DNA from 4 places in the Xenorhabdus sp. Sc-CR9 genome. Region 3 is predicted to be linked to each of the others. Evidence: predicted binding sites of a transcription regulator. Region 3 holds the regulator's gene; each other region holds the start of a gene.
The links. The regulator PurR, encoded in region 3, represses purine synthesis genes. The targets are predictions, from matches to a motif close to CANGCAAACGTTTGCNTG.

Region 1: purL (phosphoribosylformylglycinamidine synthase) is a predicted target of PurR. The motif match lies at 1,200-1,217, and genes of this name have one in related genera.
Region 2: gcvT (glycine cleavage system aminomethyltransferase GcvT) is a predicted target of PurR. The motif match lies at 1,151-1,168, and genes of this name have one in related genera.
Region 4: guaB (IMP dehydrogenase) is a predicted target of PurR. The motif match lies at 1,575-1,592, and genes of this name have one in related genera.

What each region holds. Positions count from the first base shown of each region.
Region 1 is NZ_CAWQTY010000033.1:40,705-43,924, reverse strand. Features, by position in the region: gene mltF (membrane-bound lytic murein transglycosylase MltF) at 1-1,035, opposite strand, end outside; gene purL (phosphoribosylformylglycinamidine synthase) at 1,302-3,220, shown strand, end outside.
Region 2 is NZ_CAWQTY010000077.1:52,354-55,573, forward strand. Features, by position in the region: gene ubiI (FAD-dependent 2-octaprenylphenol hydroxylase) at 1-902, shown strand, start outside; gene gcvT (glycine cleavage system aminomethyltransferase GcvT) at 1,273-2,370, shown strand; gene gcvH (glycine cleavage system protein GcvH) at 2,439-2,828, shown strand; gene gcvP (aminomethyl-transferring glycine dehydrogenase) at 2,914-3,220, shown strand, end outside.
Region 3 is NZ_CAWQTY010000119.1:46,779-49,998, reverse strand. Features, by position in the region: gene sodB (superoxide dismutase [Fe]) at 116-694, shown strand; gene purR (HTH-type transcriptional repressor PurR) at 1,256-2,281, shown strand; gene punR (DNA-binding transcriptional activator PunR) at 2,285-3,193, opposite strand.
Region 4 is NZ_CAWQTY010000109.1:27,588-30,807, forward strand. Features, by position in the region: gene guaB (IMP dehydrogenase) at 45-1,511, opposite strand; gene xseA (exodeoxyribonuclease VII large subunit) at 1,684-3,051, shown strand; gene AACQ81_RS05175 (TonB-dependent receptor domain-containing protein) at 3,113-3,220, opposite strand, start outside.

The DNA of each region.
Region 1 (3,220 bases), on a different contig from region 3:
CCGATCGTGGATCCCCGCCCATTCTGCTGTTGGACGAGTCAGCATCATCATACCACGGACGCCAGTAGGGGAGGTTGCTTGCGGGTCCCAATGCGATTCTTGCCATGCAATAGCTGCCACTAATTGCCAATCCAGTGATCCCGCATATTTCTCAAAAATGGGCTGATATGTAGGCAAAATATTATTGATAGCACGGATAAAAGAGATGGTATCAAAATAGTCGAATGAATTGACATGGCTGAAATACTTTTCCTGTAGCCGCGACATAATGCTGTCTTCAGCCAGCATGCTGAAAAAATCAAGCATGGCGGAGTAAAGACTATAATCATCATTGCGTTTTAAATACCAAGTCAGGGGACGTTCTTCACTGACATCAAAAGCAACTGCCAGATTGGGATGAACACGTTGTTGCAGGGCCAGACTGATTGAATCGCTGATTGTATAGTCGATTTTTCCCTCGGACACTTGTTCGAGTAATTGTTGTGTATTTTCGCGTGATGTCTCTTCCCAGGTTAAATCAGGATAAGATTTCTCTTTCCATTTTTTCAGCTCGCTTACATGGGCTGAACCCGCCGTGACAATGAACTTACCTCTTAAATCATTAAACGAACGCGGACGCGTTGTCCCTTTGCGATAAACCAGTTGTTGTAAGACTAAATAATAGGCTGGGCCAGTGCGTGTTTGATCTAACCTTTCTTCATTGTAGATAAGGCCCGCAGCCAAGAAATCGGCTTTATCGTTTTCCAAATCGTCAAAAAGCTGATTAATGTTGGCGCGAAACTGAATAACAAGTTTCACACCCAGATAATCAGCAAACCGTTTGGTCAATTCATAGTCAAATCCTGTTGGCTCATTTTTGCTGTTAAGAGAAATCAGAGGAGAAGATATGGTACTAACCCGAAGTTCTCCTCGTGCCAGAATTTTGTTTATCTGCTCCTGCTGTTTATTGGGCCAATTAATGTTGAGACCAATGATAGCAGCGGAAAGGAGCGCGATAATAACGATAACAAAATAATTTATCTTTATATTACTCAAACAGTTATCTCTATCCAGTGTGGTTAGGCTCCGTATGAAATGTAAAATAATAGCATGGTTAAATTTCCAGTAATCGAGAATTTTGCTGAACAAAATAGCGTAATGCAACTCTATTAAACCAATTTTAGAACTTCATTACGTGTATTAAGAGGATGTTGAATAACGACGCAAACGGTTTCGTCGGGGAGAACATTCCTCTATAATGTCTTCAGTTTCCCCTGAGGCATCAGTCAGGCTTTGCTTCTAAGATGAGAGAACCTATTATTATGGAAATTCTGCGTGGCTCGCCCGCTTTATCAGCGTTTCGTATTACTAAGCTCCTTTCCCAGTGTCAAGATCATTGCCTTCCCGTTACAGAAATCTATGCAGAATATGTGCATTTTGCAGAGGTTAATCGTCCTATCACCGGAGATGAACGGGAAAAATTAAATCAATTATTAAAATATGGTCCCGCCTTAGCTGTGCGTGAGCCTAAAGGTCAACTACTGTTAGTCACACCTCGCCCGGGCACTATCTCTCCGTGGTCATCGAAAGCGACAGATATCGCTCATAATTGTGGGCTGAATACGATTGTCCGTTTAGAGAGAGGAATTGCTTATTATATCCAATGTATTGAAATGAATGATACTCAGTGGCAAACCTTATCCGCGTTACTGCATGATCGCATGATGGAGAGTGTATTCACTCAGTTTCAACAGGCTGAAGTGTTATTTTCTCACCAAGAGCCTACTCCATTGAAGCAAATTGATGTTTTGCAATCGGGACGGGCAGCACTGGAATCTGCCAATATTGAATTGGGATTGGCTTTGGCGGCAGATGAAATTGATTATTTGGTGAAGGCTTTTCAGATATTGGAACGTAATCCGACAGACATTGAGCTTTATATGTTTGCGCAGGCGAATTCTGAACATTGTCGCCACAAAATTTTCAATGCAGATTGGGTTATTGATGGACAAGCCCAACCTAAATCACTGTTCAAGATGATAAAGAACACATTTGAACAGACACCAGATTATGTGCTTTCTGCTTATAAAGATAATGCGGCTGTAATGGAAGGCTCCCATGTTGGTCGCTTTTTCCCTGCCCTTGAAACCGGGATCTATGATTACCACCAAGAACCCGTTCATATCTTGATGAAAGTTGAAACTCATAACCATCCGACTGCGATATCACCGTGGCCGGGTGCTGCGACAGGTTCAGGAGGGGAGATCCGGGATGAAGGAGCGACAGGACGGGGTGCTAAACCCAAAGCTGGATTGGTCGGTTTTTCAGTATCAAATTTGAAAATCCCTGGATTTGAACAGCCGTGGGAAGAGAATTTCGGTAAGCCTGAGAGAATTGTCAGTGCCCTGGACATTATGCTGGAAGGCCCGTTGGGTGGCGCGGCTTTCAACAACGAATTCGGGCGTCCGGCGTTGCTGGGATATTTCAGAACCTATGAAGAAAATGTATATTCCCATAATGGTACAGAGCTGCGTGGTTATCACAAACCCATCATGCTTGCGGGGGGTATTGGAAACATTCGTGAAGAGCACGTTCAGAAAGGAGATATCCCGGTCGGAGCAAAACTCATTGTGCTGGGCGGGCCAAGCATGAATATCGGCTTAGGGGGCGGCGCAGCATCGTCAATGACATCAGGTCAATCCGATGCTGATTTGGATTTTGCGTCTGTGCAACGTGATAATGCAGAGATGGAGCGCCGTTGTCAGGAAGTCATCGATAGTTGCTGGCAGCTGGGAGACAAAAACCCAATTCTGTTTATCCATGATGTAGGTGCTGGTGGATTATCAAATGCCATGCCTGAGTTAGTCAATGATGGTGGTCGAGGCGGTCGTTTTGAGCTACGTGATATTCTGAATGATGAGCCAGGAATGAGTCCATTGCAGGTATGGTGCAATGAATCTCAGGAACGTTATGTTCTGGCCGTGGCACCAGAACAACTTACCCTGTTTGAAGAATTGTGCCGTCGTGAGCGTGCTCCTTATGCTGTGATTGGAGAGGCTACAGAAGAACGACATCTGTTGCTGAATGACAGACATTTCGAGAACCAGCCAATCGATATGCCTCTGGATGTTTTACTCGGCAAGACACCAAAGATGTTGAAAAATGTACAGGTTTTGCAAACCCATGGAAAAAGTCTTGAGCGTAAGGGCATTGACCTAGCGGAAGCGGTAAAACGAGTCCT
Region 2 (3,220 bases), on a different contig from region 3:
ACCATGTGATCAGACAGGCACTCTGGCAACATGCCAAAAATCTACCAGAAGTGACAATTTTTACCCCGTCGTCTCTCAATAATGTTGTCTGGGGGGAAAATGAAGCCTTCATTACTTTATCTGATGGGCGAATGCTGACTTCACGGTTAGTCGTAGGGGCTGATGGTGCACACTCTTGGCTGCGTTATCATGCAGATATTCCGCTGACTTTCTGGGATTATGAGCATCACGCGTTGGTAGCAACCATTAGGACTGCGGAACCGCATGGAAGTGTTGCGCGTCAGGTGTTTCATGGTGATGGAATATTAGCTTTCCTGCCATTGTCAGATCCTCATCTATGTTCGATTGTCTGGTCGCTGCCGGCCGAATCCGCGCAGCAGCTTAATATAATGGAACCAGAACGATTTAATCGGCAATTGAGCGTGACCTTTGATATGAGACTTGGTCAATGTGAGCTGATAAGTGATCGACAAACCATACCATTGGTGGGGCGTTATGCCCGTAACTTTGCTGCACATCGGTTAGCACTTTTGGGAGATGCGGCACATACTATCCACCCTTTGGCTGGTCAGGGCATCAATTTAGGATTTATGGATGTGGCAGAACTGATTGGTGAATTGAATCGTTTGAACCGGCAAGGCAAAGATATTGGTCAGTATCTCTACCTTGGGCGTTATGAACGTCGCCGCAAACACAGTGCTGCGATTATGCTGGCAGGTATGCAGGGTTTTCGTCAGCTATTTGATGGTAATAATCCCGCTAAAAAGTTACTGCGTGATATCGGAATAGCATTGGCTGATCATTTACCAGGGGTGAAACCTCAGTTACTTCGCCATGCAATGGGACTTAATGATCTCCCTGATTGGCTAATTTCTCCGACCTCTTCGGTTGAAAAAATCTAATTTAGTAGTTCATTTGGGATTACTTTTTCTAATATTAGGCTAGGGTGTGTTCAGTAGATTTGCTTCACACTTTAGTCATTTTCTGATTAAAAAAATAAATTCCTGCCATTTATTACAAATTTTGTGTGTGCTGATACAGTAAATCAGACAAAAATTCTGCATCATAATGAACGTTTTTTAAGTTATCACTTCAGCGTAGCTAATTTATTTTATGGTTCATTTCTATTTTCAGTGATAACTTCTGGTTCCAAGGTATCGTTTGCGTGGTTAACCGCTTCTTTGCTTCATGATCCAACATCTGTCGGTTAATACGCTGTATGTTTTTTCAGATCACGAATGTTTTCATGTCAAGAATGGAAAGAGGGAAATAATGTCAAAACACACCCCACTATATGATCAACATTTGGCATGCGGAGCACGCATGGTGGATTTTCATGGCTGGATGATGCCTCTGCATTACGGTTCACAGATCGACGAACACCATACTGTACGTACTGATGCTGGTATGTTCGATGTTTCCCACATGACAATTGTGGATCTGCATGGTACTGGCTGCCATGACTTCCTCCGTTACCTTCTGGCAAATGACATCGCTAAACTGACCGAACAAGGTAAAGCGCTTTATACCGGAATGCTGAATGCTTCTGGTTGTGTCATTGATGATTTGATTGTCTATTTCTTCACTAATAATTTCTATCGCATGGTTGTTAACTCAGCAACCCGCGAGAAAGATTTAGCATGGGTTCAACAACATGTAGCGAAATATGATGTTGAAATCATTGTGCGTGATGATTTAGCTCTGATTGCTGTTCAAGGGCCAAATGCACAACCCAAAGTTCAATTATTGTTAAGTGATGAACAAAAGCAGGCTGTAGCAGGAATGAAACCTTTCTTCGGTGTCCAGTCGGGGGATTTATTCCTTGCGACTACAGGTTATACCGGCGAGGCGGGGTATGAAATCGCATTACCGAAAGAGCAGGCCGAAGATTTCTGGCAACAGTTGCTGGCAGTCGGTGTGAAACCAGCGGGATTAGGTGCGCGTGACACATTGCGCCTTGAAGCGGGCATGAACCTTTATGGTCAGGAAATGGACGAAACTATTTCACCTCTGGCGGCTAACATGGGATGGACGATTGCCTGGAAACCGGAAGATCGCCAATTTATCGGTCGGGAAGCGCTGGAAAGGCTGCGTGAAACAGGTACTGAACAATTAGTTGGGCTGGTTATGCGTGAAAAAGGGGTATTGCGTGGTGGATTAACCGTCAGCTTCACAAATGATTCCGGAGAGGAGCGTTCTGGTGTTATTACCAGCGGGACATTTTCCCCGACCTTAGGATTCAGCATCGCTCTTGCACGTGTACCGCAAGGTATTGGCGAACAGGCGATTGTCCAAATTCGTAATCGTGAAATGCCCGTTAAGATTGTTAAACCCGGTTTTGTGCGAATGGGAAAATCTCTCGTAGAGTGATTTTTCAACTAATGTCTTGATTGTTGTAATTTTTTGATTAATCAATAAAGAACAAGGAGATGGCAGCTATGAGTCATGTACCAGCAGAATTAAAATATACAGAATCACATGAATGGATTCGTTCGGAAGGCAATGGTGAATACACAGTAGGCATTACTGAACATGCCCAACAACTATTGGGTGATATGGTTTTTGTTGACTTGCCTGAAATCGGTACAGAAGTAACCAATGGTGATGATTGTGCAGTTGTGGAATCAGTGAAAGCCGCTTCTGACATTTATGCACCGTTAAGCGGTAAAGTTATCGCAGTTAACCCCGACTTGGAAGGTTCCCCTGAGTTAGTGAACAGTGAACCCTATAACGAAGGTTGGTTGTTCCGCATCAAAATTACTGATGAGAGTGAACTGACTAATTTGCTTGATGCTGAAAGCTATCAATCACTCTTAGAAGACGAATAATTATTTTTTACCGCCCCATATCACGTTGTGAATGGGGCGTTTTTTTGTTAGCCATTTTTTAGCTAGTTTCAGGAAATTATTATCAATGACTCAGACACTAATCCAACTTGAAAATCAAGGTGAATTCATTCGTCGCCACATTGGTTCTTCTGCTGAACAGCAAACAGACATGCTGGCGGCAGTTGGTGCAAATTCTCTTGATGATCTGACAAATAAAATTGTTCCCTGCAATATTGCATTGTCAGAGCCACCAGCAATCGGTGAAAGTGCGACAGAACAACAAGCACTGGCTGAATTGAAAGCGATAGCGAGCCAGAACCAGCGTTATCAATCTTATATCGGTATGGGATATGCACCATCAATACTCCCGCCGGTTATTTTGCGTAACTTAC
Region 3 (3,220 bases):
GATAATTACCAAAATAGCAACATGATAATAAGCTTAAATTTGCTCTGGCCATGATTAGTGTCTTTTAAGTCATGGTTTGTTGAGCCAAAAACCCGATATTAAAAAGGAGCATGCAATGTCTTTTGAATTACCAGCATTACCTTATGCCAAAAATGCCCTGGAACCGCACATTTCCGCAGAAACCCTAGAATACCATTATGGTAAACACCACAACGCTTACGTTGTAAACCTGAATAACTTGGTTAAAGATACCGAATTTTCTGGGAAATCTCTGGAAGAAATCATCAAAACATCTGAAGGTGGTATCTTCAATAATGCAGCGCAAGTCTGGAACCATACTTTCTACTGGCATAGCCTGTCACCAAATGGTGGTGGCGAACCAACTGGAAAAATAGCAGATACCATTAATCATGCCTTCGGTTCTTTTGCTGAATTTAAACAGCAGTTTACTGATGCTGCCCTGAAAAACTTTGGTTCAGGTTGGACATGGTTAGTTAAGAAAACTGACGGAAGCCTGGCTATCGTTAACACTTCTAATGCAGCCACTCCACTGACCGGCGAAGATAAACCAGTTCTGACTGTTGATGTTTGGGAACACGCGTATTACACCGATTACCGTAATGCACGCCCTCAATATTTGGAACATTTCTGGTCTTTGGTCAACTGGAAATTTGTTGAGGAAAACTTGGCTTAATAAGCTCAATTTTCATACCAAATTATAATAACAAGGGCGGGCTTTCTTCCATTCACTGAATAATGAATACCGGAAAACCGGCCCTTCAAGCAAGAGGTGTTACACGTCAATTCTTTTTCTTGATCCTGATTAGATAATACAAAGGCTTCCCCAAAAAACAATCATGATTAATGCACTGCCGGCAACCATTAATCCCAACTTCAGATCTGTACCCATAGAACTTCCTCAATGTACAAAGTAAAACTACCCAACACCATAAATTTTGTATAATCAGTTACCGTATTATCTGAAAAAACATACAACAATCTTGAATCTATACTCTTTATAGCATTGATTATTACTTTCACTTTTGAGTTAGATCAGACAAAATTCAAGGTTCATCGCTAAATTATTGCCAGCCATCACTCTATATATAAATATGTTGGCAAACGCTTAACAAATATCCATATCCAATAGATTTCAAGTTGAAGCATATCGGTAAATAGATGCTATCAACCAAAGCAGCAGCTTGAAAGATAAGGTATATAAATTTAGACCATAAGGTCAGGAGTCCTTTTTATCATGGCAACGATTAAAGATGTGGCCAAACGCGCTGGTGTTTCGACCACTACCGTATCCCATGTTATCAATAAAACCCGTTTCGTCGCCGAAGATACAAAGGCTACCGTTTGGGCTGCTATTAAAGAACTAAATTATTCCCCCAGCGCCGTTGCCCGTAGCTTGAAAGTTAACCACACAAAATCTATCGGATTGTTGGCAACGTCGAGTGAAGCTCCATATTTTGCTGAAATCATAGAATCTGTTGAAAATAGTTGCTATAGAAAAGGCTATACCCTGATTTTATGCAACTCTCATAACAATATTGATAAGCAGAAAGCTTACCTCGCCATGTTGGCACAAAAACGTGTAGATGGCCTGCTGGTAATGTGCTCCGAATACCCTGAGCAGCTTTTGGGCATGCTAGAAGATTACCGTAATATTCCCATGGTCGTCATGGATTGGGGCGAATCTCGGGGAGATTTTACCGATGCAATCATTGATAACGCTTTTCATGGTGGTTACTTGGCAGGCCGTTATTTGATTGAACGTGGTCACAGGGATATTGCGTCTATTCCCGGCTCTCTGGCAAGAAATACTGGCGGCGGACGTCACCAAGGATTTCTCAAGGCACTCAAAGAAGCCAATGTCGCTATTCGGGATGAGTGGATTGTGCAAGGCGACTTTGAGCCTGAATCCGGCTATCAGGCCATGTGTAAGATTCTGAATCAAAAACATCGCCCAACGGCTGTTTTTTGCGGTGGGGATGTTATGGCAATGGGGGCAATCTGTGCCGCTGATGAGCTGGGGCTACGCGTTCCACAAGATATTTCTATCATCGGTTATGACAATATCCGTAATGCCCGTTATTTTACTCCCGCATTGACCACGATTCACCAACCTAAAGAACGTCTGGGACAAATGGCCTTTTCAACGTTATTGGATAGGATAGTCAACAAGCGTGAAGAGGCACAAACGATTGAAGTCCATCCACGCCTCGTTGAAAGACGTTCTGTCGCGGATGGACCTTTCATCGACTATCGTCGTTGATAGTTAGTTTTCTTGCAACCATTCAGCATTAAGTGTTTCACTATCGCCAAGATAATCAAACAACCAACTTAATGCTGGTGAATGGCTTTTTTGCGACCATGCTAAGCAGCATGGACTATCAGGTAATGGTTGTTCGAGTTCGAGCGCTATCAGTTTTTTCTTGCGGATCAACGGTAATGCATGATGCTTGGGCACCATTCCCATACATAGTCCATCCATCAGGCAATTTAGTCCAACATTCCAATCTGGAACCACCAACCGTCGCTGATTATCTAAAGCCCACGTATCACGTTTGGGTAAGCTACGTGAAGTATCTTCTAAACATAGGCTAGGATAAGGTCGCATTTGGTCATCATTTAATTTTCCTGATATACCTGACAACTCATGCTCAGGGCTGGCTACGCATACCCAAGGCATGAATCCCATATCCTTAAAACTATACCGTTCACCAACAGGAGACGCCCGTGTCGCGCCAATAGCGACATCCACCCGCTCATCGACTAGTGCATCCCATACACCATTAAAGACTTCAGGGTAGATGAATAGCTCAATATCAGGAAAATGTCGGTAAAAATCCAAAATTAATTGGTGAGTTCTCTCAGGTTTTACAACTTGATCAACGGCGATACTTAACTGTCCCCGCCAACCATTAGCCACTTGTTGGCACTGATGTCGGGTGTGATTCATTTTTTTGATAACAGAGCGGGCTTCCTTGACAAAAATAGCGCCTGCTTCAGTCAAATCAACATCACGGTGACGGCGCTCAAATAAAGACACAGCCAACCATTCTTCAAGTTGTTTTACTGTATAGCTTATAGCAGAAGGTACTCGATGAAGCTCAGATGCAGCCGCACTGAAACTTCCTGTTCTGGCAACAGTATCAACAACTTCCAGAGAGTATTCAGACCACATATATCTTCCTTTCAATTTTTTTCACAG
Region 4 (3,220 bases), on a different contig from region 3:
GATAAAAAAGTCAGTGGCCCGACTTGCGAGCCACTCTAAATAAATTACAGTCCCAGACGATAGTTTGGTGATTCTTTGGTAATAGTCACGTCATGAACGTGGCTTTCCTGAATCCCAGCACCACTGATACGAACAAATTCTGCTTTAGTTCTCAGTTCATCAATGGTTGCACAACCAGTCAGTCCCATACAGGAACGCAATCCACCCATTTGTTGGTGAACGATGCTTTTCAGTAGACCCTTGTAAGCAACACGACCTTCGATACCTTCTGGAACCAGTTTGTCTGCTGCGTTATCGGTCTGGAAATAACGGTCAGATGAGCCTTTGGACATCGCACCCAGAGAACCCATACCGCGATAAGATTTGAACGAACGGCCTTGGTACAATTCGATTTCACCCGGAGATTCTTCTGTGCCTGCCAGCATTGAACCGACCATGACACACGCCGCACCCGCAGCAATCGCTTTGGCGATATCACCGGAGAAACGGATGCCACCATCCGCAATCACTGGAATACCCGTACCTTCCAGTGCTTCAACCGCATCTGCAATCGCAGTGATTTGAGGAACACCTACACCAGTTACGATACGGGTTGTACAGATAGAACCTGGACCAATACCTACTTTTACTGCGTTAACGCCCGCTTCCATCAGTGCCTTAGCACCTTCGCCGGTCGCTACGTTACCACCGATGATTTGTAAATCAGGGTACTTAGCACGGGTTTCACGAATACGCTGCAAAACACCTTCAGAATGACCGTGAGAAGAATCGATCAGCAGTACATCTACACCCGCAGCAACCAATGCATCAACACGCTCTTCGTTGCCAGCACCTGCTCCAACCGCAGCACCAACACGCAAACGACCTTGCTCATCTTTACATGCATTTGGCTTACGTTCTGCTTTTTGGAAATCTTTTACCGTAATCATGCCAAGCAGATGGAAATTATCATCAACAACCAGCGCTTTCTCAACACGTTGTTCATGCATTTTTTGCAAAACAACTTCACGGGCTTCGCCTTCTTTTACCGTTACCAGACGTTCCTTCGGGGTCATTACCGCAGTGACCGGCTGATCCAGATCGGTCACGAAACGCACATCACGACCAGTAATAATACCGACCAGCTCATTCGCTTCGGTCACAACCGGATAACCAGCAAAACCATTTCGTTCAGTCAGTTCGTGGACTTCACGCAGAGTCGTTTGTAGCGTTACAGTAACAGGATCGGTAACAACACCACTTTCGTGCTTCTTCACGCGGCTGACTTCTTCAGCCTGACGCTCGATTGACATATTTTTATGAATGAAGCCAATGCCCCCTTCCTGTGCCAGTGCGATTGCTAGTGAAGATTCCGTTACGGTATCCATAGCAGCAGAAAGCATAGGAACGTTTAGGCGAATAACAGAAGTTAATTGAGTGGACAGATCTGCTGTGTTAGGCAGGACTGTAGAATGGGCAGGTACCAACAAAACATCGTCGAAAGTTAATGCTTCTTTTTTAATTCGTAACATGGGCAATATCTCACCAAGCAATGGGCAATAAGAGGGATAAAATATTGCCGCGGCATTATACAGGCCGAAATCGGTTGCCTCCAGCATTTTTTGAAAAAAATTCTTGATTAGTCCTGAGAGGTGATTAATATCGTTTAATTAAGCCCTTGCTTTAAAATTTGATCTGGATCACATGTCGCTACCAACCAATACCGGGATCTTTTCTGTTAGCCGCCTGAATCAGACGGTTCGTCAACTATTGGAGATGGAAATGGGCAGAATCTGGATTTCTGCCGAAATGTCCAATTTTTCTCAGCCATCATCAGGACACTGGTACTTCACATTAAAGGATGAACGTGCACAAATTCGTGCTGCCATGTTCCGAAATCAAAATCTGAGGGCAACTTTTCGCCCACAAAATGGTCAACAAGTGTTGGTTCGGGCACAAATCACCCTGTATGAACCCCGGGGTGATTATCAACTGATTGTGGAAAGTATCCAACCTGCCGGTGATGGGCTGCTACAACAACAATTTGAAGCATTGAAACAGAAACTCTCCGCAGAGGGATTATTTGAACAGTTCCATAAAAAAACTCTGCCCTCACCTGCAAAACGCCTTGGTGTGATTACTTCTGCCAGCGGCGCAGCATTGCACGACATTCTGAATATCTTGAAGCGCCGTGATCCTTCCTTGCCGATTATCATTTACCCTACCGCTGTTCAGGGTGCAGAAGCACCATTGCAGATTATTCGGGCAATTGAACTGGCGAATACCCGGCAAGAGTGTGATGTATTGATTGTTGGACGTGGCGGTGGTTCGCTGGAAGATTTATGGTGCTTTAATGATGAGCACGTAGCACGGGCAATATTTCAAAGCCGTATTCCCATTGTCAGTGCTGTCGGGCATGAAACTGATGTGACCATTGCTGATTTTGTCGCTGATCTACGCGCACCGACACCTTCCGCAGCAGCAGAGTTAGTCAGCCGTAATCAGATAGAATTATTACGGCAAATTCAATCTCTGCAACAACGCCTTGAAATGACGATGGATTACTTTTTTGCTCAAAAGCAACGCGTGTTTAATGGATTGCAGCATCGGCTACAACAACAACGGCCTGATTTGCGCTTGGCACGCCAGAAAAATCATTTGGCTGAGTTACGCCAAAAGTTAATTGATAATTTATTACGTTGTCTGAAACAGAATTCAATTTCATATGAAAAGTGGAATCAACGGCTGTTACACATTCATCCTGAACGGGAAATCCAATATTACAGTCAATCTATCCAACAACTTGATTTTCGTTTAAAACAAGCTGTTGAGCGGCAATTAGGGCGTTATCGGGAAAAGTTTGCTGTTTCCTGTTCACGGATGGAAGCCGTTAGTCCTCTGGCGACGTTGATCCGTGGCTATAGTATCAGTGAAGCGCCTGATGGGAAGTTGTTAAAAAAGGTTAAGCAGATCAAAGTTGGAGAGATACTGAAAACCCGGTTACAGGATGGTTGGGTTGAGAGTCAGGTGACGCAGGTGACAAAAGTAAGAAAGAGAAAAACATCACAATAGATGTAGGAAAATAGCGGTGAGTTTTCACCACTATTTCTTCTATATGGCCATTTAGATTCGATTAGAAACGAACTTCAGCCCCCATAACGTAAGTTCTGCCACGAGCTGTTTGAGCCACAGCATCCCCACTCGATATATTCGCTGAAGAATTCATGCGATTCAAGGCATC